Regions from separate parts of the Streptomyces sp. NPDC059255 genome, predicted to be linked through region 2. Evidence: riboswitches for the same ligand, from Rfam matches in the RefSeq annotation. Region 2 holds a riboswitch; each other region holds the start of a gene.
What was found. Region 2 has a riboswitch for thiamine pyrophosphate ahead of thiO (glycine oxidase ThiO). Riboswitches for the same ligand answer to the same signal wherever they lie in the genome.
Positions count from the first base shown of each region.

Region 1 (9,383 bases), on a different contig from region 2:
AGACATGTCCGAGAAGTAGCGGAGCGCCTCGGCTACCGCCCGTCCGCCGCCGCCCGAACCCTCCGTACCGGCAAGTCGGGGCTCATCGGCCTGACCGTGACCACGTACGGGGATGAACCTTTCACCTTCACCGAGTTCGCCTACTTCGCCGAGATGGCGAGGGCCGCGACCTCCGCCGCCCTCGCCCGCGGCTACGCCCTCGTCATCCTCCCCGCCACCTCCCGCCACGACGTCTGGGCGAACGTCGCCCTCGACGGCACCGTGGTCATCGACCCCTCCGACCACGATCCCGTCGTCGCCGAACTCGTCCGCCAGGGCCTTCCCGTCGTCTCCGACGGCCGGCCCGCGGGCACCCTTCCCGTCACCGCCTGGGTCGACAACGACCACGAGGCGGCCGTCCTCGACCTGCTCGACCATCTCGCCGACGCCGGAGCCCGCCGTATCGGGCTGCTCACCGGCACCACCACGGACACCTACACCCGGCTCTCCACCACGGCGTACCTGCACTGGTGCGAGCGCGTCGGCCAGGATCCGGTCTACGAGTCCTACCCCGCCCACGACCCGTGCGCCGGGGCCGTCGCCGCCGACCGGCTGCTGGCCCGCCCGGACCGCCCGGACGCCGTCTACGGCCTCTTCGACCCCAATGGCACCGATCTGCTCGCCGCCGCCCGGCGGTACGGGCTGCGGGTACCGGAGGACCTGCTGATCGTCTGCTGCAGCGAGTCCACGGTGTACGCCTCCACCGAACCGCCCGTCACCACGCTCTCGCTGAAGCCGCGCCGGATCGGCACCGCCGTCATCCAGCTCCTCATCGACGCCATCGAGGGGATCGAGGCCGACCGGCCGGTCGAGCAGGTGATACCGACCGAACTGATCATCAGAACCTCCTCGCAGCGGCGCCCGCCGCGCACCACCGTCAGCGCTCCCCGCTCCCCGGCGGGCGACTGACCGCCGCCGTAGGCGACGCGTGCGCCACGGCCGTGCCGGTACGGGGCCGGCCCCGCCGGTTCCGTACCCGCCTCCGTACCGGCGCCGTACGGAACCGGTACGGAGGCGGTACGAAAGCGGGACGCTATCGCCCGGGGCCCGGCAATTCCGGGCCGTACGACGCCTCTCGGCGCCCCGCGGCGGCGTGCGGCCCGCGGATCCCGGCGTCCGGCCGAACGGTCGGACCTTCCGCATTTCGGGCGATCAGCGAGAAAACAGCCGCCGAACCGGCGGTACGATTCGATTCACCACCCCTGGTGCGTCACAGAGGCCCGAGGTCATTCCTATGATGGGCGCACGACACCACGGACCTTCCCTTTTCCGCCGACGGGCTCACTCCGTCCGGCAGGGCGGCGGGGCCGAGAGGTGTATTGCGGCACGACGGTGGTGGAGGGGTCGATGACACAGGGGGCCGGTCAGGGACCCGCGGTGCGGACGGCGACGTTGCGCGACTTCCGGGTGCCGCCGTACGCGCAGGTTCCCGTGCAGTCCGCACAGCCGGGTCAAGCCGGGCAGCCGGTCCGGCCCGGGCAGCAGGCGCCGGCCGGCGCCGCGTCCGGCGGGCCCTCGGGGTCCCCTGTCGGCGCGCCGGAGCAGCCGGTCGCCGTACCGGACCCGTCAGCCGCCCCGCAGGACCAACAGGGCGCTGTACAGGACGAGCTGAGCGCCGCACAGGAGCAGTCCGGCGCGCCGCAGGAGCAGCTCGGCACCGTTCCCGAGCAGCCGGCCGCCGGCCAGGACATGCCCGCCGCCACCGCGCCACACCCGGCCGCCGCCCCCGGGACCGAGAGCCCCGAGCGCCCGGCGGCCGACGTGTCGGGCCACCCCGGCGACGCGTTCCCCGCCGACGGAATGCCGGAGGGGTACACCCCCACCGAACGCGACCTCCCGGTGATCACGAGGGTCAACCGGGGCGACACCGTGCAGGTCAACGTCGACCCCGCAGAGGCCGCCGACTCCGACGGACCGGGACCGCTCTACGTCGTCGGTGACGTGCACGGCTATCTCGACGAACTCGTCGCCGCCCTCGGCGAACAGGGCCTGATCGACGCCGAGGGCCAGTGGGCGGCCGGCAACGCACGCCTGTGGTTCCTCGGCGACTTCACCGACCGCGGCCCCGACGGCATCGGGGTCATCGACCTCGTCATGCGGCTCTCCGCGGAGGCCGCGGCGGCCGGCGGTTACTGCAAGGCCCTGATGGGTAATCACGAACTGCTCCTCATCGGCGCCAAGCGGTTCGGTGACACCCCGGTCAACTCCGGTGCGGGCACCGCCACTTTCCAGGCCGCGTGGATCCTCAACGGCGGCCAGCGCACGGACATGGAGCGCCTCCAGGATGTCCATCTCCAGTGGATGTCCCATCTCGACGCGGTGGTCGAGGAGGACGGGCATCTGCTGATGCACTCCGACACCACGGCCTATCTCGACTACGGTTCGTCCATCGACGAGGTCAACGACACCATCTACCAGATCCTGACGCGCAATGACGCCGACGAATGCTGGGACCTGTTCCGCAAACTCACCAAACGCTTCGCGTTCCGTGACGAAGGCGGCCCGGAGGCCGTACGGGAACTCCTCTCCCAGTACGGCGGAGGACGGGTCGTCCACGGCCACAGCCCGATTCCGTATCTGCTCGGCGAAGTCGGCACAGAAGACGCGTCGGACGACGAAGGCGACACCGGACCGGTCGTGGAAGGGCCACACGTATATGCCGACGGACTGGCGATCGCCATGGACGGCGGTGTGACGATGGCAGGAAAACTGCTGGTCGTACAGCTTCCGTTGGCCAACTGAATCAATGTAGGACAGGTGTTTTCCGGAAACCCCCTGTTACGGCACGCCAAAACCGCTCTACCATCGGCCTATCCGTAGCAGGCTCTCCTCCGTTTCCGCCGACTGCGGCTCGTTCCACACGGGCTCAACGGCCCTACGGAGTATCGGGGGATGCACATGAATAGCGCTCCGCACCTGCTGAGCGAGGATCGCGCGGATTTCGAGCGCATCCTCAGTGATGTGCTGCGCAATGCACACGACCGTCCGGACCTCGCCGCCGTCGGGGAGCGGCTCAACGCGGAACAGTTGCGCACGATGGCGCTGAACGCGACGGGCCGGATCGCCTCCTCCGCGACGGCGGAGTACGAGCACTACGCCAAGATCCGCGAGGAGTCCCGCTCACCGGGCACCACCACGTCCATCCGCGACTCGGTGCTGGCCCCCGCGGAGGACGCCACGACGGACTCCGGCGCCGGGCTCACGGCCGTCATCACGGTCCTGGTCCCGATCCTCGGCGGCACCGCGGCGGCGATCTTCCTGCTCGTCGGCTATCTCCTGAAGGCCCTCGACCCGGCGCCCGCGTTCGCGGACAGCATGCTCGCCGTGGGCTGGTTCTTCGCGGCCGTCACCGTGCTCGGCATCCTGGCCGCCGCGATAGGGCTGCTGGTCACCGCGTTGCGCAACAGCTCGACCCAGCTTCCCGCCGACGAGACGGCCGGCGGAGAGCTGCCCGACGAGGTCGCCCGCGCGCGCGAGGCGTGGCGCCATGCCCTGCTGGAGCGCGGCATCCTGCCCTTCCTGCGGGCCGCCCTGGACGACCCGAGCGCGGACCCGGCGGCGCCGGCCCCGCCTCGTCCGTCCGGTCAGCTCCCCAAGATCGGCTACAGCAGGCCGGACTTCAGCAGCCCCGACGAGGGCTCCTCCGCCGGACGGCGGCCGAATTTCAGCAGCCCGGACTTCAGTGGTCCGGACTTCACCAGCCCCGACTTCGGCGGCCCGGAACACCGGCCGGAATGACCCCGGCAGGTGGTCCGGGCCGCTCGGTCACGTCATGACCGACGCCGGGCCCGGGGCGGGAACCCGGGGCCGGGCCCTCCGAGTGGCCCGGCGCAGGAGCGGTCAGTCGACCAGCGGCAGATAGACCCGGTTGCCGGCCGCGGCGAACTCCTTGGACTTCTCCGCCATGCCCGCCTCGATCTCGTCGGCCGACGGACCGTCCGCACGGTCCCCGTCCGCACGGTCCGTTACGCCCGCACGGCCCGTGCCGCCCGTTCCCTCCCTGCCGGGCACGCCGCTCGCCAGCTCGCCGCCGTGCTTGCGCCGGATGTCCTGCGAGATCTTCATCGAGCAGAACTTGGGTCCGCACATCGAGCAGAAATGAGCCGTCTTCGCCGGCTCGGCCGGCAGCGTCTCGTCATGGAACTCCCGTGCCGTGTCCGGATCGAGCGCCAGGTTGAACTGGTCCTCCCAGCGGAACTCGAACCGGGCGTCCGACAGCGCGTCGTCCCACTCCTGCGCCCCCGGGTGGCCCTTCGCGAGATCCGCCGCATGCGCCGCGATCTTGTACGTGATGACGCCCGTCTTCACGTCGTCGCGGTCCGGCAGACCGAGGTGTTCCTTGGGGGTGACGTAGCAGAGCATCGCCGTCCCCCACCACGCGATCATCGCCGCGCCGATCCCGGAGGTGATGTGGTCGTACGCCGGAGCCACATCGGTGGTCAGCGGGCCGAGCGTGTAGAACGGCGCCTCCTCGCAGATCTCCTGCTGGAGGTCGATGTTCTCCTTGATCTTGTGCATCGGGACATGGCCCGGACCCTCGATCATCGTCTGTACGTGGTGGCTCTTGGCGATCGAGTTCAGCTCGCCCAGCGTGCGCAACTCCGCGAACTGCGCCTCGTCGTTGGCGTCCGCGATGGAGCCCGGCCGCAGCCCGTCGCCGAGGGAGTACGTCACGTCGTACGCGGCGAGGATCTGGCACAGCTCGTCGAAGTTCTCGTACAGGAACGACTCCTTATGGTGCGCGAGACACCAGGCGGCCATGATGGAGCCGCCGCGCGAGACGATGCCGGTCTTGCGGCGGGCCGTGAGCGGCACGTACCGCAGCAGGACACCGGCGTGGACCGTCATGTAGTCGACGCCCTGCTCGGCCTGTTCGATCACGGTGTCCTTGTAGATCTCCCAGGTCAGCTCCTCGGCCTTGCCGTCGACCTTTTCGAGCGCCTGGTAGAGCGGCACGGTGCCGATGGGCACGGGGGAGTTGCGCAGCACCCACTCGCGGGTGGTGTGGATGTTGCGCCCGGTGGAGAGGTCCATGACTGTGTCGGCACCCCAGCGGGTCGCCCACGTCATCTTCTCCACCTCCTCCTCGATGGAGGAGGTGACCGCGGAGTTGCCGATGTTGGCGTTGACCTTCACCAGGAACCGCTTGCCGATGATCATCGGCTCGATCTCCGGGTGGTTGACGTTGGCCGGCAGTACGGCGCGGCCCGCGGCGATCTCCTCGCGGACGGTCTCCGGGGAGACGTTCTCGCGGATCGCGACATACTCCATCTCCGGCGTGATCTCCCCGCGGCGGGCGTACGCGAGCTGGGTGACGGCCCGGCCCTCGCGGCCCCGGCGGGGCTGGCGCGGCCGACCGGGGAAGACCGCGTCGAGGCCCCGCAGATCGGCCGCTCCGCTCCGTAGCAGCCCCCCGCGCGGGGAAGTGTGCTTGAGCCCGTCGTCCTCGGGTCGCGGTGGCCGGCCCGCGTACTCCTCGGTGTCGCCGCGGCCGATGATCCAGTTCTCCCGCAGTGGCGCGAGTCCGCGGCGCACGTCGGTGTCGACGGCGGGGTCGGTGTACGGCCCCGAGGTGTCGTACAGCGTGACGTCCTCGCCGTTGGTGAGGTGGACCTGGCGGACCGGCACCCGGAGATCGGGGCGGGAGCCCTCGATATATCCCTTGTGCCAGCCGATGGGCCGTCCGCCCGCGGTCCCGCCCCGGAGGCCCGGGTCCGCGCTGGTGTCCGTGCTGGTGTCCGCGCTCGTGTCCTCCGAGCCGGAGGCAGGCGTGTGTGCGTCCTGAACGGTCATGAGACCTACTCCCTACGCCGGCATTACCCGGTAACAGGTTCAGCGGTCGGCGCAGCGCAGGTGTCCGGGGACCCGTCCCCGGGACTACACGTCAGCGCCCTCTCAGCCCGGTGCTCCGAGCTCCCGCGTGTGCAAAGGTGCCCCCACGCTAGCGTCAGATCGGGCGCGCTGAACAGAGGGCCCCGCGCTTTCTCCGCCTTCTTGCGATGATCGGTCGGTGACACCACCCATGCAGACCCACGAATCGGACGGCCACGCACACGGCCACTCGCACAGCCATGGCCCCGCCGCGCCGGTCTCGCGGCACCTCCGCAAGGTGATCGCGGCGGTGCTGATTCCGTTCGCGGCCGCCGTGGTGGTCGGGCTCGCCGTGCTCTGGCCGGGCGGCGCGCCCGCGCACGAGCGGACCGGTGTGGGCTTCGACCGGCAGACCTTCGAGGGCCAGGTGGTCCAGGTCGAGCGGGTCGCCTGCAAGGACGTGAACGCCTCCCAGGTCCCGTCGACCGGTGACACCTCCACGCCCCAGGGCCGCGAGGCGGTGCAGGAGGAGACCGGCGAGTGCAAGAAGGCGACGGTCGAGCTGAAGAGCGGCAAGGAGAAGGGCCACACCTTCATCGAGATCGTCCAGCCGGACGCGCCACGGCAGTTTCACGTGAAACAGGGCGTTGTGGTCGCCTACGCACCGGACGCGCCCCGTGATCTCCAGTACTCGGTGTCCGATGTGGACCGCCAGTTCCCGTTGACGCTGCTGGCGGGGATCTTCGCAATCGCGGTGATCGCGGTGGGGCGGATGCGGGGGGTCATGGCGCTGGTGGCGCTCGTGGTCTCGTTCGCGATCCTGACCCTGTTCATCCTGCCGGCGATCCTCCAGGGATCGAATCCGCTGGTGGTGGCGGTGGTGGGGGCGAGCGCGATCATGCTGGTCGCGCTGTATCTGTGTCACGGGCTGACGGCCCGCACCTCGGTGGCGGTGCTCGGCACCCTGATCTCGCTGCTGCTGATCGGGCTGCTGGGGTCGCTCTTCATCGGCTGGGCGAGCCTGACCGGTAACACCGACGACAGCACGGGACTGATCCACGGCCTCTACCCCGAGATCGACATGAGCGGCCTCCTGCTCGCCGGTGTGATCATCGGTTCGCTCGGTGTGCTGGACGATGTGACGGTGACCCAGACCTCGGCGGTGTGGGAGCTGCGCCAGGCGGATCCGACGATGGGTCCCCGGGCGCTCTACCGGGCGGGCATCCGGATCGGCCGGGACCACATCGCGTCCGTGGTCAACACACTGGTGCTGGCCTACGCGGGCGCCGCACTGCCGCTCCTGCTGCTCTTCTCCATCGCGCAGTCGAGCGTGGGGACGGTCGCCAACAGTGAGCTGGTGGCGGAGGAGATCGTACGGACGCTGGTGGGGTCGATCGGTCTGGTCGCCTCGGTGCCGGTGACCACGGCGCTGGCGGCGCTGGTGGTCTCCGCCGACCGGTCCGTCCCGGAGAACCCCCCGGCTCCGTCCGCGCCGCCCGCCCTGCCGGGACCGGGGGCGGGGCCCGGTCCCGGACCTCTGGAGCCGGGGATGCTGGTGCCGGCCCCGCCCGTACGCGCCCCGGGCAGCAGGGGCCGCCGCCGCAAGAAGTAGCGCGGGAGAGCCTCTCCGGAGCGGCCCCGGAGCGGCTCTGAGCGGTCCGCGGGGCCGTCCGTACCCTTCCGGGGCCCCGTGGACACCCCGGACACCGGAATCACCCGGACGGCCCCCTCAACGAGCCGTCAGCCGGCGTTCTCCTCGGCGAGGATGCGGCCCAGCTCCTCCTCAAGACTGTCCTCGAAGTCGCTGAGCGTGCGCTCCTGGCCGAGCGGAACCAACCGGTCCGTACGGTCCAGGAAGGCCACCAGCGGCGCGGCACTGACCCGGAAGAGCGCGTGGTCGTCGCCGACCTGGAGCCGCATATGGACGTCGGACAGGTCCTCGGGCGTCGTCGGCGAGATGTGCACATCCCCGTCCCCGCTGGGCGTGTTGATGCCGTCGAGCAGCAGCTCGCGGCCGAAAGTCCAGGTCACAGGCGCGTCGCCGGGCAGATGGAACGTCATGCGCACCGCGTACGGATCAGCCACCTTGTAGTGGAGTTCCACCGGGATACGGAACGACAGCTCCTCGGAGACGAGGAAGCTCATCAGGACCTCGGCCTGGACCGACTCGCGCATCGTTGTACTCCGGAGTAGATGGAACAGTGGCTGGGAATGATCCCCGTTGACCCTCTTGACGCCATAGTCCTGTAAGCGCTAGCAGATCACAAGGAGTAATTTTTCAGATACTGATAGAGAGGATTTGCGAGGTCAGCAGGGATCCGATCTCTCTGCGTAACCGCTCGGCCGCCGGAAGCAGTCGTTCCTGTTGACGGAGCGGTATAGAAATGGCCAGCGCGGCCGCAGCGGATCCGACGGTGATCGGCACGGCGGCGCAGACCGTCCCGAGCCGGTACTCCTGGCGGGCCACGACCGGTTCCATCCGCCCCAGCGAGTCGAGACGCTCCAGCAGGGTGCTCCGGTCCCGTACCGAGTACGGGGTGAGCGGGCGAACGGGATAGCGGTCCAGATGGTCCCGGCGGGACGCCTCGTCGAGCTGGCTCAGCAGACACTGGCCGATCGCGTGGGCATGGGCGGTCGCGCGGAAGTCGGCGTGGGCGTCGACCGCGGGGCACGCGGGACTGTCCGCCACGCAGAGGAGGTCCATCTCGCCCTCGTGGTAGACCGCGAAGTACACGGGGACGCCGAGCGCGTCGCGCAGTCGGCCGAGGACCTCGGCGAGGGTGGCGCGGCGGCTCCGGGCGGCTCCGGCGCACACCAGCCGCTGGGCGGCGTCCCCGAGAACGAAGACGCCCCTCTCGCGGTGGAGATAGCCCTCGTAGGTGAGGGTGCGCAGCAGGTGATAGGCGGTGGGGAGGGCGAGCCCCGCCTCGCGCGCGAGCTGTTTCGCGGTGGCTCCGTGGGGATGGGCTCCCACCAACTCCAGCAGTCGCATCGCCCGCCGCACCGATCCGATCAGGGTGGGAGCCGCGGCGGATGTAGCTGTGACCAAAGATCACCCCCAGGCGTGCTGACGGGCCGGGGCCCGCCGGGTGCGGCAGAGGTGAGCCACTCTAGGGGCAGGTCGGGGCGGGGGTTGGTTTCCCCTTCACCTTTCCCTCGGGCGGGCTAACAGCCCTATGGACTGACAGCCCTACCAGTCACCGCGCGACGAGGACGACGCCGTGAACTTCCGTACGACGTAGATCAGTCCGCCGACCAGGGCGACGAATATCAGCACCTTGAACAGCAGGCCGATCACGAACGCGAGCAGGCTGATGATCAGCCCGCCGAAGACCACGATGGCGATCGCGGGCACCGCGATCCACTTGACCCACCAGGGCATGCCCGTGAATATCTCCCGAACCGCCATCGTCCCTACCTCGCTTCACCGAGTCGTGATGTATCCGCTGTACGTCTTCGATGCTAGAGCCGCGGCAGTACCCGCGGTGACCTCACAGCCCCCGCTCTCCCCTGATCCGACCCTGAGACACATC
Region 1 is NZ_JBHYZP010000011.1:160,084-169,466, forward strand. Features, by position in the region: gene ACFXKG_RS16295 (LacI family DNA-binding transcriptional regulator) at 1-948, shown strand, start outside; gene ACFXKG_RS16300 (metallophosphoesterase) at 1,387-2,781, shown strand; gene ACFXKG_RS16305 (hypothetical protein) at 2,932-3,777, shown strand; gene thiC (phosphomethylpyrimidine synthase ThiC) at 3,880-5,832, opposite strand; TPP riboswitch at 5,825-5,969, opposite strand; gene ACFXKG_RS16315 (YibE/F family protein) at 6,062-7,462, shown strand; gene ACFXKG_RS16320 (SsgA family sporulation/cell division regulator) at 7,591-8,025, opposite strand; gene ACFXKG_RS16325 (IclR family transcriptional regulator) at 8,129-8,899, opposite strand; gene ACFXKG_RS16330 (DUF5326 family protein) at 9,041-9,259, opposite strand.
Region 1: another riboswitch for thiamine pyrophosphate. It lies ahead of thiC (phosphomethylpyrimidine synthase ThiC); the one in region 2 lies ahead of thiO (glycine oxidase ThiO).

Region 2 (9,383 bases):
TGAGCGCTGGGCGGAGTTCCTCGGCCGGGCCAGGGACGCCTGGGACCGCTCGCGCCGGCCGCTGCTGGAGGAGCCGCTGTGGCGCGACCCGCGGGTGCTCGGGCGCGACCCGTATCCGGCGGTGCCGCGGCGGCGGCTGCTGCGCTCCCCTCAGCGGGCCGGCACGGTCGCCGAGATCGGCGCCTGGGAGCTGGGCGACGCACGGCTGGCGGCGCTGCTGGACGGCTGCGCGCTGTCGTACGGACTCGATCCGCGGCACGCCCCGGCGAGCGCCGCGGTGCTGCCGTATCTGGAGCAGACCTTCGGCAGCTGGTATGTGCGGGGCGGCATGCGGGAGTTGGCCCGGGCGGTGTACGAACGGTGCCTGGCCCGCAGGGTCGAGTTCGTCTTCGGCGCCGAGGTGACCCGGATCGTCGAGAAGGACGGCGCCGCGGCCGGCGTGGAGTTGGCGGACGGCACTCTCGTCGAGGCCGACGCGGTGGTGGCGGGGGTCGCGCCCGGCCGGCTCGTGGCGGCGCACCCGGGCGGATCCGGCACCGGGGGCGACTCCGGCGGCCGTGGCGACACCGGTGCCGCCGGTGCCGCAGGTGAAGCGGCCGTGGCGGAGCGGGACGACGGGTCGGTGCCCGGGCGGTTCACGGTGCTGCTGGCGCTGCGCGGCGGCCGGGACGGGGACGCCGCGCACCGGACGGTGGTGCACTCCCCCGACGGCGGGGCCGAGGCCGCCGCCGTCTTCGGCGGGCACCCCGCGGAGCGGCCGACGGTCACGGTGCTGCGGCCCGACGACCCGGCGACGCGCCCCGACGGCGGGCACGAGGCCGTCACGCTCACCGCGACCGTCGCTCCGCACGGCCCGGTCGACTGGTCGGACGCGGCGCTGCGCGCGCGGTACGCGGAGGTTCTGATGTCGGCGGCGGAGGCTGCCGTGCCCGGGCTGCCGGAGCGGCTGCTGTGGCACGAGACACGGACGCCCGCCGACACCGCGGCGCGGACGGGGGCCGAGGGCGGCTCGGTCCCCCCGCCCGCGCTGGCCGGGGCGGAGGGGCGGCTGCTGCACCCCGCGAACACCACCCGGCTGCCGGGTCTCCACCGCGCGGGCGGCTGGGCGCACCCGGGCGGCGGGCTCGCGCACGCGGGCATGTCCGGGGCGCTGGTCGCCGGACTGATCGTCGAGGGACCGGAGTTCCGGGGCTCGCAGTGAGCGTGCGGTACGCGGGTGGTCAGTAGCGGTACTGATCGTTGGTGTAGCCGGAGCCCGAGCCCCCGTCGTACCCCTGCTGGGGCTTCTCGCCCGGCGCCGGGGGGAACGGGTCGTCCTGCCGCTCGCGCTGCTGCGGGACCCATACCCCGCCGGGCGGGGTGTCGCTGGCGTACTGCTGCTGGTGCTGGTCGTGTTCGCCGTACGGCGCCGCGTACTGCTGCCGGGCGCCGAAGCTGTCGTACGTGTCGTACTGCTGGCCGCCGTTGACCGCGCCGCCACCGCCGTACGGGTCGGAGTAGGCGGCGTACTGCTGCTCGCCGGTCCCGTAACCGTACTGCTGGGTCTGCTGGTTGTAGGCGTCCTGGTCCGCGGCGTAGGTGTTCTGCGCCGCGTAGCCGCCCTGCCCCGCGTACGCGTCCTGGTTCGCGTAGCCGTCGTGCGTGGCGTAGGGGTCGTGTGCCGCGTAGGCGTCCTGGCCGGCCTGCTGGGTCCCGTAGCCGGAGTACGGGTCGTACCCGCCGCCGTAACCCCCCGCGTCCGCCGTGCCCGTGGCCGCGTCCGCGTTCGCCCGGGAGGCCGAGCGGGGGTCCTGGAGGGCGTCGTCGTAGACGCCGTACTGCCCGGTCTCGTCGGGCATCGGCTCCGTGGTGTACACGGACGCGGCATCGGCGGCCGGACGGGCCGGGAGCGGGTCCTGGGCGGCGGCCGGCTCGTACTCCAGGTCCGAGACCTCAAGCGCGGGTTCGCGGTCGGCGGCCTCCTCCTTGGCGGCCTTGCGCCGCTTGCTGACGGTCGGCCGGCCGGCGATCGCCCACCCCGTCGAGAAGCCGCTGCGGAAGGAGAGCGTCACATACGTCTGGCCGACCGCGAAGGCGATCGTGCCGAGCACGATGACGAAGATGTTCGGGATCAGCACACCGAGCACCACGCCCATGAACCCGGTGAAGGCGAGCAGCCGCCAGCGCAGCCGCGCCTTGTACTGGAGCAGCACCTCGCCCAGCAGCCACAGGGCAACGATGCCGAATGCGATGTAGAGGACCGTCCAGCCCATGCCCGCCCCTAGTCACGACTGCTCGTGCAGTCCGAGATTCTCGTAGATTTCGAGCGTCGCCGTGGAATTGTTGAGTGTGATGAAGTGCAGGCCAGGTACGCCCTCGGACAGCAGTCCGGCGCAGAACTCCGTCGCGAACTCGATGCCGATCGAGCGTACAGCGGCCGGATCGTCCTTCACCGAGAGGATCCGCTCTTTCAGCTCCGCCGGGAAGACCGCGGTGGAGAGCTGGGGCAATCGCTCCAGCATCTTCACACTGGTGACCGGCATGATCTCCGGAATGATCGGGGTCGCGCAACCCGCGGCCTCGACCCGGTCGCGCAGCCGCAGATAACCCTCGGGCTCGAAGAACATCTGGGTGATCGCGTAGTCGGCGCCCGCCCGGCACTTGGCGACGAAGTGCTGGATGTCGGTGTCCCGGTCGGCCGAGCGCGGATGCATCTCGGGGAAGGCGGCCACGCCGACGCAGAAGTCCCCGGACTCCTTGATGAGCCTGACCAGGTCGGCCGCGTACCGCACGCCCTCGGGGTGCTCGATCCACTCCCCCATCGGGTCGCCGGGCGGGTCGCCCCGTACGGCGAGGATGTTGCGTATCCCGGCGTCGGCGTACTGCCCGATCATGTTGCGCAGCTCGGCGACGGACTGGCCGACGGCCGTGAGATGCGCGACGGGGGTGAGGGTGGTGTCGGCGGCGATCCGCTCCGTGGCCCTGACCGTGCCGTCCCGGGTGGAGCCGCCGGCCCCGTAGGTCACCGAGACGAAGCTCGGGGCGACCGCCTCGACCCTGCGCAGCGCGTTCCAGAGGTTGCGCTCGCCCTTCTCGGTCTTGGGTGCCCAGAACTCGAAGGAGTACGAGGTTTTACCGGTCGCGAGCAGATCACGCACCGTGCGCGCGTGATCCGATCTGGTCGAAGCTGTACCGAGGGCCATATGTGCAGGTTATCCAGGGCGTGGCGACGACCCAACCGCGCGGGAGGCTTTCAGCGGTATTGCCCGGCAAGTGTCCACTCCTCGGACATGAGCCGGACACCTGCGACAGGCCTCGCCACCGGCCGGGCGGCACGGCCGGAACACGGTCCCGCCACCGGCCGGGCGGCCCGGGCGGAACACCGTCCCGCAGCCGGTCAGGCGGCGCGCGCCCGTATCCGTCCGGCCAGGGCAGCCGTCGCCGCCGCCGGGTCGTCGGCCTCCGTGATCGCCCGTACGACGACGACACGGCGGGCCCCGGCGTCCAGCACCTGGTCCAGATTGCCCGCGTCGATCCCGCCGATCGCGAACCACGGGCGGTCCGTGCCGCTCGCCGCCGCGTACCGCACCAGGTCGAGGCCCGGGGCGTGCCGGCCCGGCTTGGTGGGGGTGGGCCAGCAGGGGCCCGTACAGAAGTAGTCCACGCCGGGCTCGGCGAGCGCCGCGTCCACCTCGGTGCGCGCGTGGGTGGAGCGGCCGATCAGCGGGTCGGCGCCGAGGATCGCCCGCGCCGCCGGGACGGGCAGGTCGCCCTGGCCGAGGTGGAGCACGTCGGAACCGATGGCGTGCGCGACGTCGGCGCGGTCGTTCACGGCGAGCAGCCTGCCGTGGCGGCGGCAGGCGTCCGCGAAGACCCGGAGGTGGTCCAGTTCCTCGGCCGCCTCCATGCCCTTGTCGCGGAGCTGGACGATGTCCACACCGGACGACAGCACGGCGTCGAGGAACTCGGGGAGGTCTCCCTGCCGCTTGCGGGCGTCCACGCACAGGTAGAGCCGGGCGTCGGACAGTGCCTCGTGGGGCGTGGGCATGGGAAGGTCCCCCCGTTGGATCCGCGTCCGCACCTGCGTCCGGAACCGCTCGCGGAGCTGTGTGTGGAGCTCTGTGTGGAACTACGTGACTTCCTGGACGGGCGGCGGCGGGCGCCGCCCGTCCCCGGATGACGAGGCCGTCAGACGGCGAGCGCCTGAGCCCGGCGCTTCACCTCCGTACCGCGATTCTCGCTGAGCGCCTGCGCGGGGGTGCCGGGCAGGCTGGGGTCGGGGGTGAAGAGCCACTCAAGCATCTCTTCGTCGGTGAAGTGGTCGTCCCTCAGGAGCGTCAGGGTGCCGGCGAGCCCCTTGACGACCTTGGTGCCGTCGATGAAGGCGGCGGGAACCTGGAGCGTCCTGTTCTCGCCCCGGCGCACGGCGATGAGCTGGCCTTCCTTCACCAACTGCCGCACGCGCGTCACCTCGACACCGAGCATTTCGGCGATATCGGGCAGGTGAAGCCAGGCGGGGACGAGAGCATCGATCTTTGCGTCAATCTCGGTCACAGGACAAGCGTGCCATCCCGGACCGACACCGGGCACCCCGAGCCACCCCGGACGGGGTGGAAACCAGGGCACAACGGACCCGGACCGCCCGCCGGACGGCTCAGCGGACCGCCTTGCGCAGCGGTACCGCCGGGTCGGCCGCCAGCTCCCGGTCGAGGCGCGCGCCCGCCTCGATCAGCTTGCGGCCCTGGGCCAGGTCGCGGGGGCGCCCCACGGCCAGCAGGGCCACCAGGACGCCGTCGCGCAGCCAGACCACCGACCAGGACGCCCCCGCGGGGTCGCCGCGCCGTACCAGGGTGTCGGCCGCCCCGTGGTGGCCCGCGTACTGGACGAACCGGCCGAACTGCTCCGACCAGAAGTACGGCACCGGATCGTAGACCGGGTCGGTCTCCCCGACGGCCTGCACGGCGACCGTGAGGGGCCCCTGGAGCGCGTTGTCCCAGTGGTGGACGAGGAGCCGTTCGCCGTAGCGTGCGGACGGGAAGGAGGCGCAGTCACCGACCGCGTACACGTCCGGCAGCGAGGTGCGCAGCCGTTCGTCCGCGGTGATCGAGCCGTCCGCGCCGAGCGCGATGCCGGAGCCCGCGAGCCAGGCCGTCGCGGGCCGTGCGCCGATGCCCACGACCACCGCGTCGGCGGCGAGCCGGCGGCCGTCCGCGAGGATCACCGTGCCGGGCTCGACGGCGGCCACACCGGTGCCGGTCAGCAGTTCGGCGCCGCTCTCCGCGTACCAGTCGGTCATGGGGGCGGCGACCTCGGCGGGCAGGGCGCCCGCGAGGGGCCGGTCGGCCGCCTCCACGACGGTCACCACGCACCCGGCCTCGCGGGCGGCGGTGGTGAACTCCGCGCCGATCCAGCCCGCGCCCACGACGACGACCTCCCGCCGCCGCTCCAGTACGGGGCGCAGCCGCACGGCGTCGTCGAGCGTGCGCAGCGGGTGGACCCCGGGCACGCCCTCCGTGCCGGGCAGTACGGCGGGTTCGGCGCCGGTGGCGATGACCAGCACGTCGTACGGGACGGGCCCGGCGGTGGTGTCCAGCTCCCGGTCGGACGGGCGCAGCCCGGTGGCTTCCAGGCCGAGCCTGAGGTCGACGGAGAGGGCCCCGAAGTCGACGTCGAAGGCGGAACCTTCGGCCGTGCCGAGCAGGATCGCCTTGGAGAGCGGGGGCCGGTCGTAGGGCGGATGGGGTTCCGCGCCGATCAGGGTGATCCGGCCGCCGTACCCCTTCTCGCGCAGGGCGACGGCGGTCCGCACCCCCGCCATGCCCGCGCCGACGACGACCACCCCGGGCTCGTCCGGCCGCCCGTCGCGCGGGTCCCACCCCTCGTGCCCGTCATGTCCGTGTGCCTGCCGCTGTTCGCTCACCCGGTCACCTTAGAGGTCGCGGACAGGTAGGGCGGCGGTGATCGGACAGCCACCGGAGCGCCGGCGGGCAGCTCCTCCACGACGCTCGTCCCACTGCCTTCCCGGGACTCCCACTCCCAGCTCTCCTCCAGCCGGACCCGGCCGTCGGGGAGGTCGACGACGGTGGAGACGCAGTGCCCCGAGGACGTCTCGCCGCCGTGCCTCAACTGGACGTAGCGGAAGTCGAGACGGTCGCCGGTACGCGTTCCCACGAGGTGGCCGCGGACCACGTCGCCGCCTTCGTAGGAGGCCCAGATGTGGCCGTCCTCCTCGTGGTAGACGAAGCGGGTACGGGTCCCTACCTGGCCCGGGGCCTGGTCGGCGACGGGTGAGAGGACGAGCCCGTCCAACGAGCGGGCCATGGTGACGCTCCCTTACGACCTGATGGACGGCGCGTTAGTCTGGCCGTCGACACTACCTCGCGGGAGTCCGGACGCACCGGGCTGAGAGGGAGGCTGGAGCGGCCTCCGACCGTACGAACCTGATCCGGGTCATGCCGGCGAAGGGAGGGGCTGGACGCCCATGCACGCATCCACACGGTCATCGTCCCGGGCACCGACATCCCCCACGGGGTACGACGTCCTGGTCGTCGGCGGCGGGATCATCGGTCTGGTCACGGCCTGGCGCGCGGCCCGCCGCGGGCTGCGTACCGCCGTCGCCGACCCGGACCCGGGCGGCGGCGCGGCGGGGGTCGCGGCGGGCATGCTCGCCGCCGTCACCGAGCTGCACCACGGCGAGCAGACCCTGCTCGGGCTCAATCTCGCCTCCGCCGGGCGGTATCCGGCGTTCCTCGCGGAGCTGGAGGAGGCGAGCGGCCGGGACACCGGGTACCGGGCCTGCGGCACGCTCGCGGTGGCCCTGGACTCCGACGACCGTGCGCAACTCCGCGAACTGCACGCGCTGCAGCGGCGCTCGGGGCTGGCCTCCGAGTGGCTGACGGGGCGCGAGTGCCGGCGCCTGGAGCCGATGCTCGCGCCGGGAGTACGCGGGGGCCTGCGGGTCGACGGCGACCACCAGATCGACCCGCGCCGGCTCGCGGCGGCGCTCCTCACGGCCTGCGAGCGGGCCGGGGTGGTCTTCCACCGCGCCTGGGCCCGGGAGCTCACCGTCGTACGGGACCGGGCCGCGGGCGCCGTCCTCGCCGACGGCGGCGCGCTCGCCGCGGACCGGGTGGTGCTGGCGGGCGGCAGCCTCAGCGGCAGGCTGGCGGGCGTGCCCCCGGAGGCGGTGCCGCCCGTACGGCCCGTCAAGGGGCAGGTCCTGCGCCTGACGATGCCGCGCCGCCACGGGCCCTTCCTGTCCCGGACGGTACGGGCCGTGGTGCGGGGCGGCCAGGTCTATCTGGTGCCGCGCGAGAACGGCGAGCTGGTCGTCGGCGCGACCAGTGAGGAACTGGGCTGGGACACGACGGTCACGGCGGGCGGCGTGTACGAGCTGCTGCGCGACGCGCACGAGCTGGTGCCCGGCATCACCGAGCTGCCGCTCACCGAGACCCGCGCCGGGCTGCGCCCCGGCTCGCCGGACAACGCGCCGCTGCTCGGGCCGACCGTGCTGCCGGGTCTGTCGCTGGCCACCGGCCACTACCGCAACGGGGTCCTGCTGACGCCGGTCACCGGCGATGTCATGGCCACCGTCCTGACGACGGGTGAACTCCCGCCCGAGGCCGCGCCCTTCACCCCGCTGCGCTTCTCCCCCGGCGCGTCCGGCCCATCCACCACGCCTGTCACCACACCCGCCGCCTCTCCCGCCACCGCGGCCGCGTCCGGCGCGCCCGCGTCCGCCCCTGTGGAGCAGTCCGTATGAACACCGCCGTGATGCATGTCTCCGTCAACGGAGAGCGACGCGAGTTCGCCGCCGCGACCACGCTCGACGCCGTCGTCGCGACCCTCACCCCCGCGCGCTCCGGGGTGGCCGCCGCCGTCAACGAGACGGTGGTCCCCCGTACCCGCTGGTCCGGCACCGCGCTCAGCGACGGCGACCGGGTCGAAGTACTCACCGCCGTCCAGGGAGGCTGACGGACATGGCCGACGACCTGCTCACCATCGGCTCCGCCACGTTCGCCTCCCGGCTGATCATGGGGACGGGCGGGGCGCCCAGCCTCGACGTCCTCGAACGCTCGCTGATCGCCTCCGGCACCGAACTCACCACGGTCGCGATGCGCCGCCTCGACCCCACCGTGCAGGGCTCCGTGCTCTCCGTGCTGGACCGGCTCGGCATCCGCCCGCTGCCCAACACGGCGGGCTGCTTCACCGCCGGCGAGGCCGTCCTCACCGCCCGGCTCGCCCGGGAGGCGCTCGGCACGGAGTGGATCAAGCTGGAGGTCGTCGCGGACGAACGCACCCTGCTGCCCGACCCGGTGGAGTTGCTGGACGCCGCGGAGACCCTGGTGGACGACGGGTTCACCGTCCTTCCGTACACCAACGACGACCCGGTCCTGGCGGCGAAGCTGGAGGACGTGGGGTGCGCCGCGATCATGCCGCTCGGCTCGCCCATCGGCTCCGGGCTCGGCATCCGCAACCCGCACAACTTCCAGCTCATCGTGGAGCGCGCCGGCGTCCCGGTGATCCTGGACGCGGGCGCGGGTACCGCGTCGGACGCGGCGCTCGCGATGGAGCTGGGGTGCGCCGCGGTGATGCTGGCGTCCGCGGTCACCCGCGCCCGGGAGCCGGTGCTGATGGCCGAGGCGATGCGGCACGCGGTGGCGGCGGGCCGGCTGGCGCGGCGGGCGGGCCGGATCCCGCGCCGCCACTTCGCGGAGGCGTCCTCGCCGGTGGACGGGGTGGCGGCGCTCGACCCGGAGCGGCCCTGCTTCTGACCCGCCCGGCGCGCCGGGCTCGTACGGGGCCCGGCGCGTCCGGTGCGTCACGACGCTCCGGGAGGCCTGTCACAGGTCGGCTTCAGTCGGGTGCCCGGTCCGACCGGGGCTTCGGGAGTGTCGGCGGTGACTCGTAGACTCACCGGCGTGGATACGACCCTTCAGGACCCCATCGTCGGGCAGGTGCTCGACGGCCGTTACCGCGTCGAGGCGCGGATCGCGGTCGGCGGCATGGCCACGGTCTACCGGGCCGTGGACACCCGGCTCGACCGGGTCCTGGCGCTCAAGGTGATGCATCCGGCGCTCGCGGCGGACGCCTCCTTCGTGGAGCGGTTCATCCGCGAGGCCAAGTCGGTGGCGCGGCTGGCGCACCCCAATGTGGTCGCGGTCTTCGACCAGGGCGCGGAGGACGCGTACGTCTACCTGGCGATGGAGTACGTCGCCGGGTGCACCCTGCGCGATGTCGTACGGGAGCGTGGCGCGCTGCGCCCGCGGGCCGCGCTGGACATCCTGGAGCCGGTGCTCGCCGCGCTCGGCGCCGCGCACCGGGCCGGGTTCGTCCACCGGGACATGAAGCCGGAGAACGTGCTGATAGGGGACGACGGCCGGGTCAAGGTCGCCGACTTCGGG
Region 2 is NZ_JBHYZP010000024.1:80,089-89,471, reverse strand. Features, by position in the region: gene ACFXKG_RS25505 (phytoene desaturase family protein) at 1-1,201, shown strand, start outside; gene ACFXKG_RS25500 (hypothetical protein) at 1,221-2,252, opposite strand; gene metF (methylenetetrahydrofolate reductase [NAD(P)H]) at 2,265-3,182, opposite strand; gene thiE (thiamine phosphate synthase) at 3,377-4,027, opposite strand; gene ACFXKG_RS25485 (Rv2175c family DNA-binding protein) at 4,168-4,533, opposite strand; gene ACFXKG_RS25480 (NAD(P)/FAD-dependent oxidoreductase) at 4,634-5,797, opposite strand; gene ACFXKG_RS25475 (hypothetical protein) at 5,896-6,300, opposite strand; TPP riboswitch at 6,350-6,463, shown strand; gene thiO (glycine oxidase ThiO) at 6,461-7,741, shown strand; gene thiS (sulfur carrier protein ThiS) at 7,753-7,953, shown strand; gene ACFXKG_RS25460 (thiazole synthase) at 7,959-8,753, shown strand; gene pknB (Stk1 family PASTA domain-containing Ser/Thr kinase) at 8,901-9,383, shown strand, end outside.

Region 3 (9,383 bases), on a different contig from region 2:
CCGCAGATCTGACGAGGAGGCCATTGCCGCACAGGGAACCGTAAGGACCCCGGCAATGGCCTTCTTCGTATGTGCACGAGGAGATCTCCATGGAACAGGCCGACAAGAGCGTCGAGAAGAGCGACGACGGCAAGAAGCGACGCTTCATGCTGAAACTGTCCGGTGAGGCGTTCGCCGGCGGAGGGGCGCTCGGAGTCGACCCCGACGTCGTCCACGCCATCGCCCGCGAGATCGCCGCCGTCGTCCGTGACGGCGCCCAGATCGCGGTCGTCCTGGGCGGCGGAAACTTCTTCCGCGGCGCCGAACTCCAGCAGCGCGGCATGGACCGGGCCCGCTCCGACTACATGGGCATGCTCGGTACCGTCATGAACTGTCTGGCTCTCCAGGACTTCCTGGAGAAGGAAGGCATCGACTCCCGCGTCCAGACGGCCATCACCATGGGCCAGGTCGCGGAGCCGTACATCCCGCTGCGCGCCGTACGCCACCTGGAGAAGGGCCGCGTGGTCATCTTCGGCGCGGGTATGGGCATGCCGTACTTCTCCACCGACACCACAGCCGCCCAGCGCGCCCTGGAGATCGACGCGCAGGCGCTGCTGATGGGCAAGAACGGCGTGGACGGGGTGTACGACTCCGACCCCAAGACCAACCCCGACGCGGTCAAGTTCGACGCGCTCGAATACAGCGAGGTCATCGCCGGGGACCTGCGTGTCGCCGACATGACCGCGATCACGCTGTGCCAGGACAACCGGCTGCCGATCCTGGTTTTCGAATTGCTGAAGGAAGGCAATATCGCGCGCGCGGTCAAGGGTGAGAAGATCGGCACACTCGTGAGCGACCAGGGCACCCGGAGCTGATCCCGGGCTGCCCAGCACGGGGAGGATGGACAAAGCCCTGCCGGTCGGACACCGTGCAGGACAAGACGCGACGCAGGTTCCGCCGGCCGGCAAGCATGCCGGGCCCACTCAAGACACGCAGGAGCAAGTGGTGATCGAAGAGACCCTCCTCGAGGCCGAGGAGAAGATGGAGAAGGCCGTCCTGGTCGCCAAAGACGACTTCGCCGCGATCCGCACCGGGCGTGCGCATCCGGCGATGTTCAACAAGATCGTGGCGGACTACTACGGTGCCCTCACCCCGATCAACCAGCTCGCCTCGTTCGCCGTACCCGAGGCGCGGATGGCCGTGGTGACCCCGTTCGACAAGAGCGCGCTGCGCAACATCGAGCAGGCCATCCGGGACTCCGACCTCGGCGTCAACCCGAGCAACGACGGCAACATCATCCGGGTGGTGTTCCCCGAGCTGACCCAGGACCGCCGCAAGGAGTTCATCAAGGTCGCCAAGACCAAGGCGGAGGACTCGAGGATCTCGATCCGCGCCGTGCGCCGCAAGGCCAAGGAGACGATCGACAAGCTGATCAAGGACGGCGAGGTCGGCGAGGACGAGGGACGCCGCGCCGAGAAGGAGCTCGACGACACCACCGCGAAGTACGTCGCGCAGGTGGACGAGCTGCTCAAGCACAAGGAAGCCGAGCTGCTCGAGGTCTGATGAACGACTCTTCCCGGGGGGCCTCGCCGACAGCCGGTTACTGGGGACCGACCGACCAGGGGGCTGCCCCGGCGGGTCCCGCATACGATGAGCATCCCGCACAGCAGACTCGGCCCATGCCCATCGTGCCCGACGAACCCGCGAACGGCGGGGACCAGAATGACGACCGGGGGGCTGCTCGGCCGGGCGGCCCCCTGTTCCGTGACGAGACTCCGCAGGAGCCCATGGCCGCCCCCCCGCCGTCCCCGCCGAAGAAGCGGGCCGGTCGTGATCTGCGTGCGGCCATAGGGGTCGGTGTCGGGCTCGGCGCGGTGGTCGCCGCGTCGCTCTTCATCGTCAAGGCCGTGTTCGTCGGTGTCATTGCGATCGCCGTGGTCGTGGGGTTGTGGGAGCTCACCTCACGGCTCGACGAGAAGAAGGGCATCAAGGCACCGCTCGTGCCGCTGGCGGTGGGTGGCGCCGCGATGGTCGTCGCCGGATACGCGCGCGGCGCGGAGGGGGCCTGGGTCGCGATGGCCCTTACCGCGCTCGCCGTGCTGATCTGGCGGATGACGGAGCCGCCCGAGGGTTACCTCAAGGACGTCACCGCGGGGGTCTTCGCCGCGTTCTACGTACCATTCCTGGCGACCTTCGTCGCGATGATGCTCACGGCGGGGGACGGCTCGCAGCGCGTGCTGATGTTCCTCGTGCTGACCGTCGTCAGCGACACAGGCGCGTACGCCGTCGGCTGGCGCTTCGGTACGCACAAGCTCGCGCCGCGCATCAGCCCCGGCAAGACCTGGGAGGGGCTCGGCGGCGCCGTCACCTTCGCGATGGTGGCCGGCGCGCTCCTGATGGAGTTCCTGATCGACGGCGGCGCCTGGTGGCAGGGGCTGCTGATCGGCCTGGCCGTCGCGGCCAGCGCCACGCTCGGCGACCTCGGCGAGTCCATGATCAAGCGCGACCTGGGGATCAAGGACATGGGCACGCTGCTGCCGGGGCACGGCGGGATCATGGACCGGCTGGACTCGCTGCTGCCCACGGCGCCGGTGGTCTGGCTGCTCCTGGTGCTCTTCGTGGGGTCCTGACAGACAGCGGTCCAGGCAGAGCACAGGGGGCATCCTGGCAAGGCACACGGGCTTGCCAGGTGCGGCGCCGGGCGTGGCACCGGAGCCGGGCGCCCCGTACGGGGCCGGACGGCTCGGGGCTCGTGCGGTCGCGGAGCGCGCAGTAGAGGAGGGGGTAGGTCGCCCACGGGGCGGCGTACCCCCTTTCCCATGCCACCGAATACGGGGAACGGGCCACGGTGCGCCGTCTGCGACACTGGACGGACCATGCCTGCACCCGGAGAACTCACTTTCGTCGCGCCCCGCGGAGCCAAGAAGCCCCCGCGGCATCTCGCCGACCTCACCCCCGCCGAGCGCCGCGAGGCCGTCGCCGCCATCGGGGAGAAGGCGTTCCGCGCCAAGCAACTGTCGCAGCACTACTTCGCGCGGTACACGCACGACCCCGAGCAGTGGACCGACATCCCGGCCGCCGCGCGGCAGAAACTCGCGACGGAACTGCTGCCCGATCTGATGTCGGTGGTGCGGCACATCTCGTGCGACGACGACACGACCCGTAAGACGCTCTGGCGGCTGCACGACGGCACCCTCGTCGAGTCCGTGCTGATGCGCTATCCCGACCGGGTCACCATGTGTATCTCGTCGCAGGCGGGCTGCGGGATGAACTGCCCCTTCTGCGCGACCGGCCAGGCCGGTCTGGACCGGAACCTGTCCACCGCGGAGATCGTCCACCAGATCGTCGACGGGATGCGTGCCCTGCGCGACGGTGAGGTCGCCGGCGGCCCCGCGAGACTCTCCAACATCGTCTTCATGGGCATGGGCGAGCCGCTCGCCAACTACAAGCGCGTCGTCGGGGCGATCCGCCGGCTCACCGATCCCGAGCCGGACGGTCTGGGTATCTCGCAGCGCGGGATCACCGTCTCGACGGTCGGGTTGGTGCCCGCGATGCTGCGCTTCGCCGACGAGGGCTTCAAGTGCCGGCTCGCGGTCTCCCTGCACGCTCCCGACGACGAACTGCGCGACACCCTCGTGCCGGTCAACACACGCTGGAAGGTGCGGGAGGTGCTGGACGCCGCGTGGGAGTACGCGGAGAAGTCCGGCCGCCGGATCTCCATCGAGTACGCCCTGATCCGCGACATCAACGACCAGGCGTGGCGGGGCGACCGGCTCGGCAGGCTCCTCAAGGGCAAGAGGGTGCACGTCAACCTGATCCCGCTCAACCCCACTCCCGGCTCGAAGTGGACGGCGTCGCGCCCGGAGGACGAGAAGAAGTTTGTCGAGGCGATCGCGGCACACGGCGTACCGGTGACCGTACGCGACACACGGGGCCAGGAGATCGACGGTGCGTGCGGACAGTTGGCTGCCACGGAGCGCTAGTGCGGGCTGGGGGTAACCTTGGCCCGAAACACATTGCATTTTTCCGACAGGGGAGCGCCACAGCGCTGAGAGTGCGGCACATGTCCGTGAGAACGGGCAACGGCCGCAGACCCTCTGAACCTTGCCCAGGTCATTCTGGGTAGGAAGTTCGGACATCACTCAAGCTGTTGCGCCCTGCCCGGGGACCGGTCCGTGCCAGCGGCCCGCCCCGGGTGGGGCCGCGTCTTCTCCTGGACATCCCAGGAGGAAAACCAGTGGGCACCATCCGTACCCGTACCGGCGTCAGAAGCGCGGCGTCCGCCGCGATCGCCGCAGCGATCGGCGTCGCCACCCTTGCCGCGTGCGGCGGCTCCGCGTCGTCCGATGACGGGGGGAGCGGCGGCACGAAGTCCAAGACCGTCACCCTTGTCAGCCACGACTCGTTCAACGCCTCCCCCGCGGTGCTGAAAGAGTTCACCAAGGAGACCGGCTACACCGTCAAGGTCCTGAAGAGCGGTGACGCCGGCGAAGCGCTCAACAAGGAGATCCTCACCAAGGGGTCGCCCCAGGGCGACGTCTTCTTCGGCGTCGACAACACCCTGCTCTCCCGCGCACTCGACAATGGCCTGTTCACGCCGTACGAGGCGAAGGGCTTGAACCGCGTCGACGTGAGCGCGCGGCTCGACCAGGAGAAGCACCGGGTGACACCGATCGACACCGGTGACATCTGCGTGAACTATGACAAGAAGTACTTCGCGGACAAGAAGCTCGCTCCGCCGCAGTCCTTCGACGACCTGATCAAGCCCCAGTACAAGAACCTCCTCGTCACCGAGAACGCCGCGACGTCCTCGCCCGGCCTCGGCTTCCTCCTGGGCACCGTCGCGCGCTACGGGGATGGCGGCTGGCAGGACTACTGGAAGAAGCTCAAGGCCAACGGAGTCCAGGTCGTCGACGGCTGGGAGCAGGCGTACAACGAGAGCTTCTCCGGCTCTGCGGGCGGCCAGAAGGCCAAGGGCGACCGGCCGCTGGTCGTCTCGTACGCCTCCAGCCCGCCGGTCGAGGTGCTGTACGCGAAGCCGCAGCCTCAGCAGGCCCCGACGGGGGTCGCCACCGGGACCTGCTTCCGGCAGACCGAGTTCGCCGGGCTGCTCGACGGCGCGAAGAACCAGGCCGGTGGCAAGGCGCTGCTGGACTTCCTGATCAGCGAGAAGTTCCAGACGGACATGCCGCTGAACATGTTTGTCAATCCGGTGGTCGAGGGCGTCGCGCTGCCCGAGCTCTTCACGAAGTTCGGCGCGACGGTCGACCGGCCCGAGACCGTGGCGCCCGACCGGATAGCCGCCAACCGTGAGCAGTGGATCCAGTCGTGGTCCTCACTCGTAGTGAAGTAACCGCCGAGGACGAGGGCCGGGCCGTGGAGGACGGCCGGACCCGGCGGGGCGTTCTGCGACGACGGGGCGGCACACAGGGCGACGTACGGGGCGGTCTGTTGGGCAGCCTGTTGAGCCCTTCGCGGTGCCGGCGGCGGCGCGGGCACGGAGGCGCCGTACGCCTCGCCCTCATGGCCGGGCCTTTCGCCTTCTTCGCCGTCTTCTTCGCCTACCCCGTGGCCGCGATCGTCGGGCGCGGCCTCACGACGGACGGTGCGTGGCAGCTCGGCCGCGTCGGCGACGTACTGAGCCGCCCGGACATTCTCGGCGTCCTGCGGTTCACCACCTGGCAGGCGCTCGCCTCCACCGCCCTCACCTTGCTGATCGCCCTGCCGGGCGCCTATGTCTTCGCGCGGTTCGCCTTCCCGGGCAAGCAGCTTCTGCGCGCCGTGGTCACCGTGCCGTTCGTGCTGCCCACAGTCGTCGTCGGCACCGCCTTCCTGGCGCTGCTCGGACGCGGTGGACTCCTCGACGAACTGTGGGGCGTGCGGCTCGACACCACTGTCTGGGCGATCCTGCTTGCTCATGTCTTCTTCAACTACGCGGTGGTCGTACGCACCGTGGGCGGCCTGTGGTCACAGCTCGACCCTCGCCAGGAGGAGGCCGCGCGCGTACTGGGCGCCGGGCGTCTCGCGGCGTGGTGGCGCGTGACGCTGCCCGCGCTCGCTCCCGCCGTCGCGGCCGCCGCGCTGATGGTCTTCCTCTTCACGTTCACGTCTTTCGGCGTCGTGCAGATTCTCGGTGGCCCCGGCTTCGCCACCCTTGAGGTCGAGATCTACCGGCAGACCGCGCAACTCCTCGACCTGCCCACCGCCGCCGTGCTGACGCTGGTGCAGTTCGCGGCGGTCGGCGCCATCCTCGCCGTACACGCCGGAACCGTACGGAGGCGGGAGGCCGCCCTCAGGCTCGTCGACCCCGAGCAGACCGCGCGTCGGCCACGCGGCGCCGGGCAGTGGGCGCTGCTGGGCGGCGTACTCGTGACCGTTGCGCTGCTGATCCTGCTGCCGCTGGCGGTGCTCGTCGAGCGCTCCCTCGACAGCCCCGGCGGCTACGGCTTCGCCTACTACCGGGCGCTCGCCTCGGTGGACGCGAGTGGCGGCACCTTCCTCGTGCCGCCGCTGGAGGCCATCTGGAACTCGCTGCGGTACGCGCTGGTCGCCACGGCCATCGCGGTGGTGGTCGGCGGCACGGCCGCAGCCGCGCTGACCCGCCGCGCCGGACGCCTCGTACGGGGCTTCGACGCGCTGCTGATGCTGCCGCTCGGCGTCTCCGCCGTGACCGTCGGCTTCGGCTTCCTGATCACGCTCGACAAGCCGCCGCTCGATCTGAGGGCCTCCTGGATCCTCGTGCCGCTCGCCCAGGCGCTGGTGGGCGTTCCCTTCGTCGTACGGACCATGCTGCCGGTGCTCCGTGCGGTGGACGGGCGGCTGCGCGAGGCGGCGGCCGTCCTCGGAGCGTCCCCGCTACGGGTCTGGCGGGAGGTCGATCTCCCGCTGGTACGGCGGGCCACGCTCGTGGCGGCAGGGTTCGCCTTCGCCGTCTCGCTCGGTGAGTTCGGCGCGACGGTCTTCATCGCGCGCCCCGACCGGCCGACACTCCCGGTGGCCGTGGCGCGGCTGCTGGGCCGGCCCGGCGAGCTCAACTACGGGCAGGCGATGGCGCTGTCCACGGTTCTGATGGTGGTGTGCGCCGTGTCCCTGCTGGCGCTGGAACGTATCCGTACCGACCGCGCGGGAGAGTTCTGATGTCCTTGCTGACCCTGTCGGACGTCACCGTACGGTTCGGCGCCGCGGCGCACGCCGCGCTCGACGCGGTCGATCTGGAGATCGCCGAACACGAGATCGTCTGCGTTCTCGGGCCGAGTGGCAGTGGCAAGTCGACCCTGCTGCGCGTTGTGGCGGGTCTCCAGGCACCGGACGGCGGGCGAGTGTCCCTCGACGGTGCCGACCAGACCGGCGTGCCGGTGCACCGGCGTGGCGTCGGCCTGATGTTCCAGGACCACCAGCTTTTCCCGCAGCGCGACGTGGCGGGCAATATCGCCTTCGGCCTGCGGATGCGCGGCGCGTCACGCGACGAGCAGGCCCGGCGGGTCGAGGAACTCCTCGAACTCGTGGGTCTGCCAGGGGCCGGACGGCGGGCCGTCGCGGCACTCTCCGGCGGCGAACAGCAACGGGTCGCCCTGGCCCGGGCGCTCGCGCCGCGGCCGCGGCTGCTGATGCTGGACGAGCCGCTCGGCCAGTTGGACCGGAGCCTGCGCGAGCGTCTCGTCGTCGAACTGCGTGGCCTCTTCGGACGGCTGGGAACGACCGTACTCGCCGTCACTCATGACCAGGGAGAGGCGTTCGCCCTCGCCGACCGCGTCGTGGTGATGCGCGACGGCCGTATCGCGCAGAGTGGCACACCTCTGGAGGTCTGGCAGCGGCCCGCCTCCGCGTTCGTGGCGCGGTTCCTCGGCTTCGACAACATCGTGAGCGCGACCGTGGGCGACGGGGCCGCGGACACGGCGTGGGGCAGGATCCTTGTGCCGGACGGATCCGCACAGGGAGAACACCTGCTCCTGGTGCGCCCGGCCGGGGTACGGCTGGTTGACGCGGCGCAGGGCCTGCGCTGCACCGTCGAGGCCCGTACCTTCCGGGGCAGCCGCGTCGCCGTACTGCTGCGCCCCGAACGGCCCGGGGACGGACCCGTCCTGGAGGCCGAGTGCGGGCTGCACACCGCTCCCGCGGAGGGCGCCACGGTGGGGGTCGTCTTCACCCGCGAGGACGTGGTGGTCCTGGAAGGGCGGGAGGGACACCCCGTACCGGGGGAGCGCCCCGTACCGGGGATCCACGCGTAGAGCAGGCGCGCCCCGTACGGGGCGCGCGGGGCGTGAAAGCCGCGCCTTGAGGCTTTGGCCACGGAGTGCGGGCGGTCGGCGACGGCGAGGCTGTTCCCGTGAACGCCGTACCAGATGATCAAGCCGTACCAGGTGTTCAAGAGCCCTCCGCGGCCAGCCCTTTGGCGAGCGGCGAATGGAGCCCTTGGAGCCTGTCGGCCTCTGCCGCGTGTCCGCGGTGTCGACCACTTCACAGCCCAGGCCGACGCACCGTGGGTGGAGCGGCGGACGTGCCCGCCCGCACCAGGCCGAGTTCGTACGCCAGGATCACCGCCTGAGCCCGGTCTCGCAGCCGCATCTTCGCGAACAGCCGGTTGATATGTGTTTTGACCGTGTGATCCGAGATGGTGAGCCGTCCGGCGATCTCGGCGTTGGACAGACCGCGGGCGATCAGCACGAGGACCTCGGCCTCACGCGCCGTCAGCCCGTCCAGCGTGCGTACCGGCAGAACAGGGGGCCGCTGGCGTGCGAACTCCGCTATCAGCCGTTTGGTGACCTCCGGAGCGAGCAGCGCGTCCCCCCGCGCCACGATCCGTACGGCATGCAGCAGTTCGGGAAACGTTGCGTCCTTGAGGAGGAAACCTCCTGCCCCGGCGGCCAGCGCGTCGTACACGTACTCGTCGAGGTCGAACGTGGTCAGCATGAGGACCTTCGTCGCGCCGCCGGAGGCGGAGAGGATCTCCCGGGCCGCTTCGATGCCGTTCTTGCGTGGCATCCGGATGTCGAGCAGTGCCAGGTCGGGCCGGCGCTCGGCGGCGACACGCACCGCTTCCACGCCGTCCGCGGCCTCGCCCACGACGGAGATGTCGCCCTGCGTGGCCAACAGATTGACGAATCCGGTCCGTACGACCGCCTGGTCATCCGCCACGATCGCTCTGATCACCAAGGGAGTTCCGCCTCCACGAGAAAGCCGCCGTCAGGCCCTGGCCCGGCCGTGAGCCGCCCGCCCAGCAGCGCGGCGCGCTCCTCCATCCCCACCAGGCCGTGCCCCCGGGAACCGCCCGCCGCGGGACCAGGGCCGTCATCGCTGACCCGGATCGACAGCCGGTCGGCGAGATACCCGATTTCGACCAGGGTACGGGCGCCGGGCGCGTGCCGCCGCGCGTTGGTCAGTGCCTCCTGCACGATGCGGTACGC
Region 3 is NZ_JBHYZP010000027.1:94,637-104,019, reverse strand. Features, by position in the region: gene pyrH (UMP kinase) at 90-854, shown strand; gene frr (ribosome recycling factor) at 985-1,542, shown strand; gene ACFXKG_RS27530 (phosphatidate cytidylyltransferase) at 1,542-2,609, shown strand; gene rlmN (23S rRNA (adenine(2503)-C(2))-methyltransferase RlmN) at 2,856-3,962, shown strand; TPP riboswitch at 4,001-4,126, shown strand; gene ACFXKG_RS27520 (thiamine ABC transporter substrate binding subunit) at 4,217-5,332, shown strand; gene ACFXKG_RS27515 (ABC transporter permease) at 5,503-7,116, shown strand; gene ACFXKG_RS27510 (ABC transporter ATP-binding protein) at 7,116-8,207, shown strand; gene ACFXKG_RS27505 (response regulator) at 8,437-9,132, opposite strand; gene ACFXKG_RS27500 (histidine kinase) at 9,126-9,383, opposite strand, start outside.
Region 3: another riboswitch for thiamine pyrophosphate. It lies ahead of ACFXKG_RS27520 (thiamine ABC transporter substrate binding subunit); the one in region 2 lies ahead of thiO (glycine oxidase ThiO).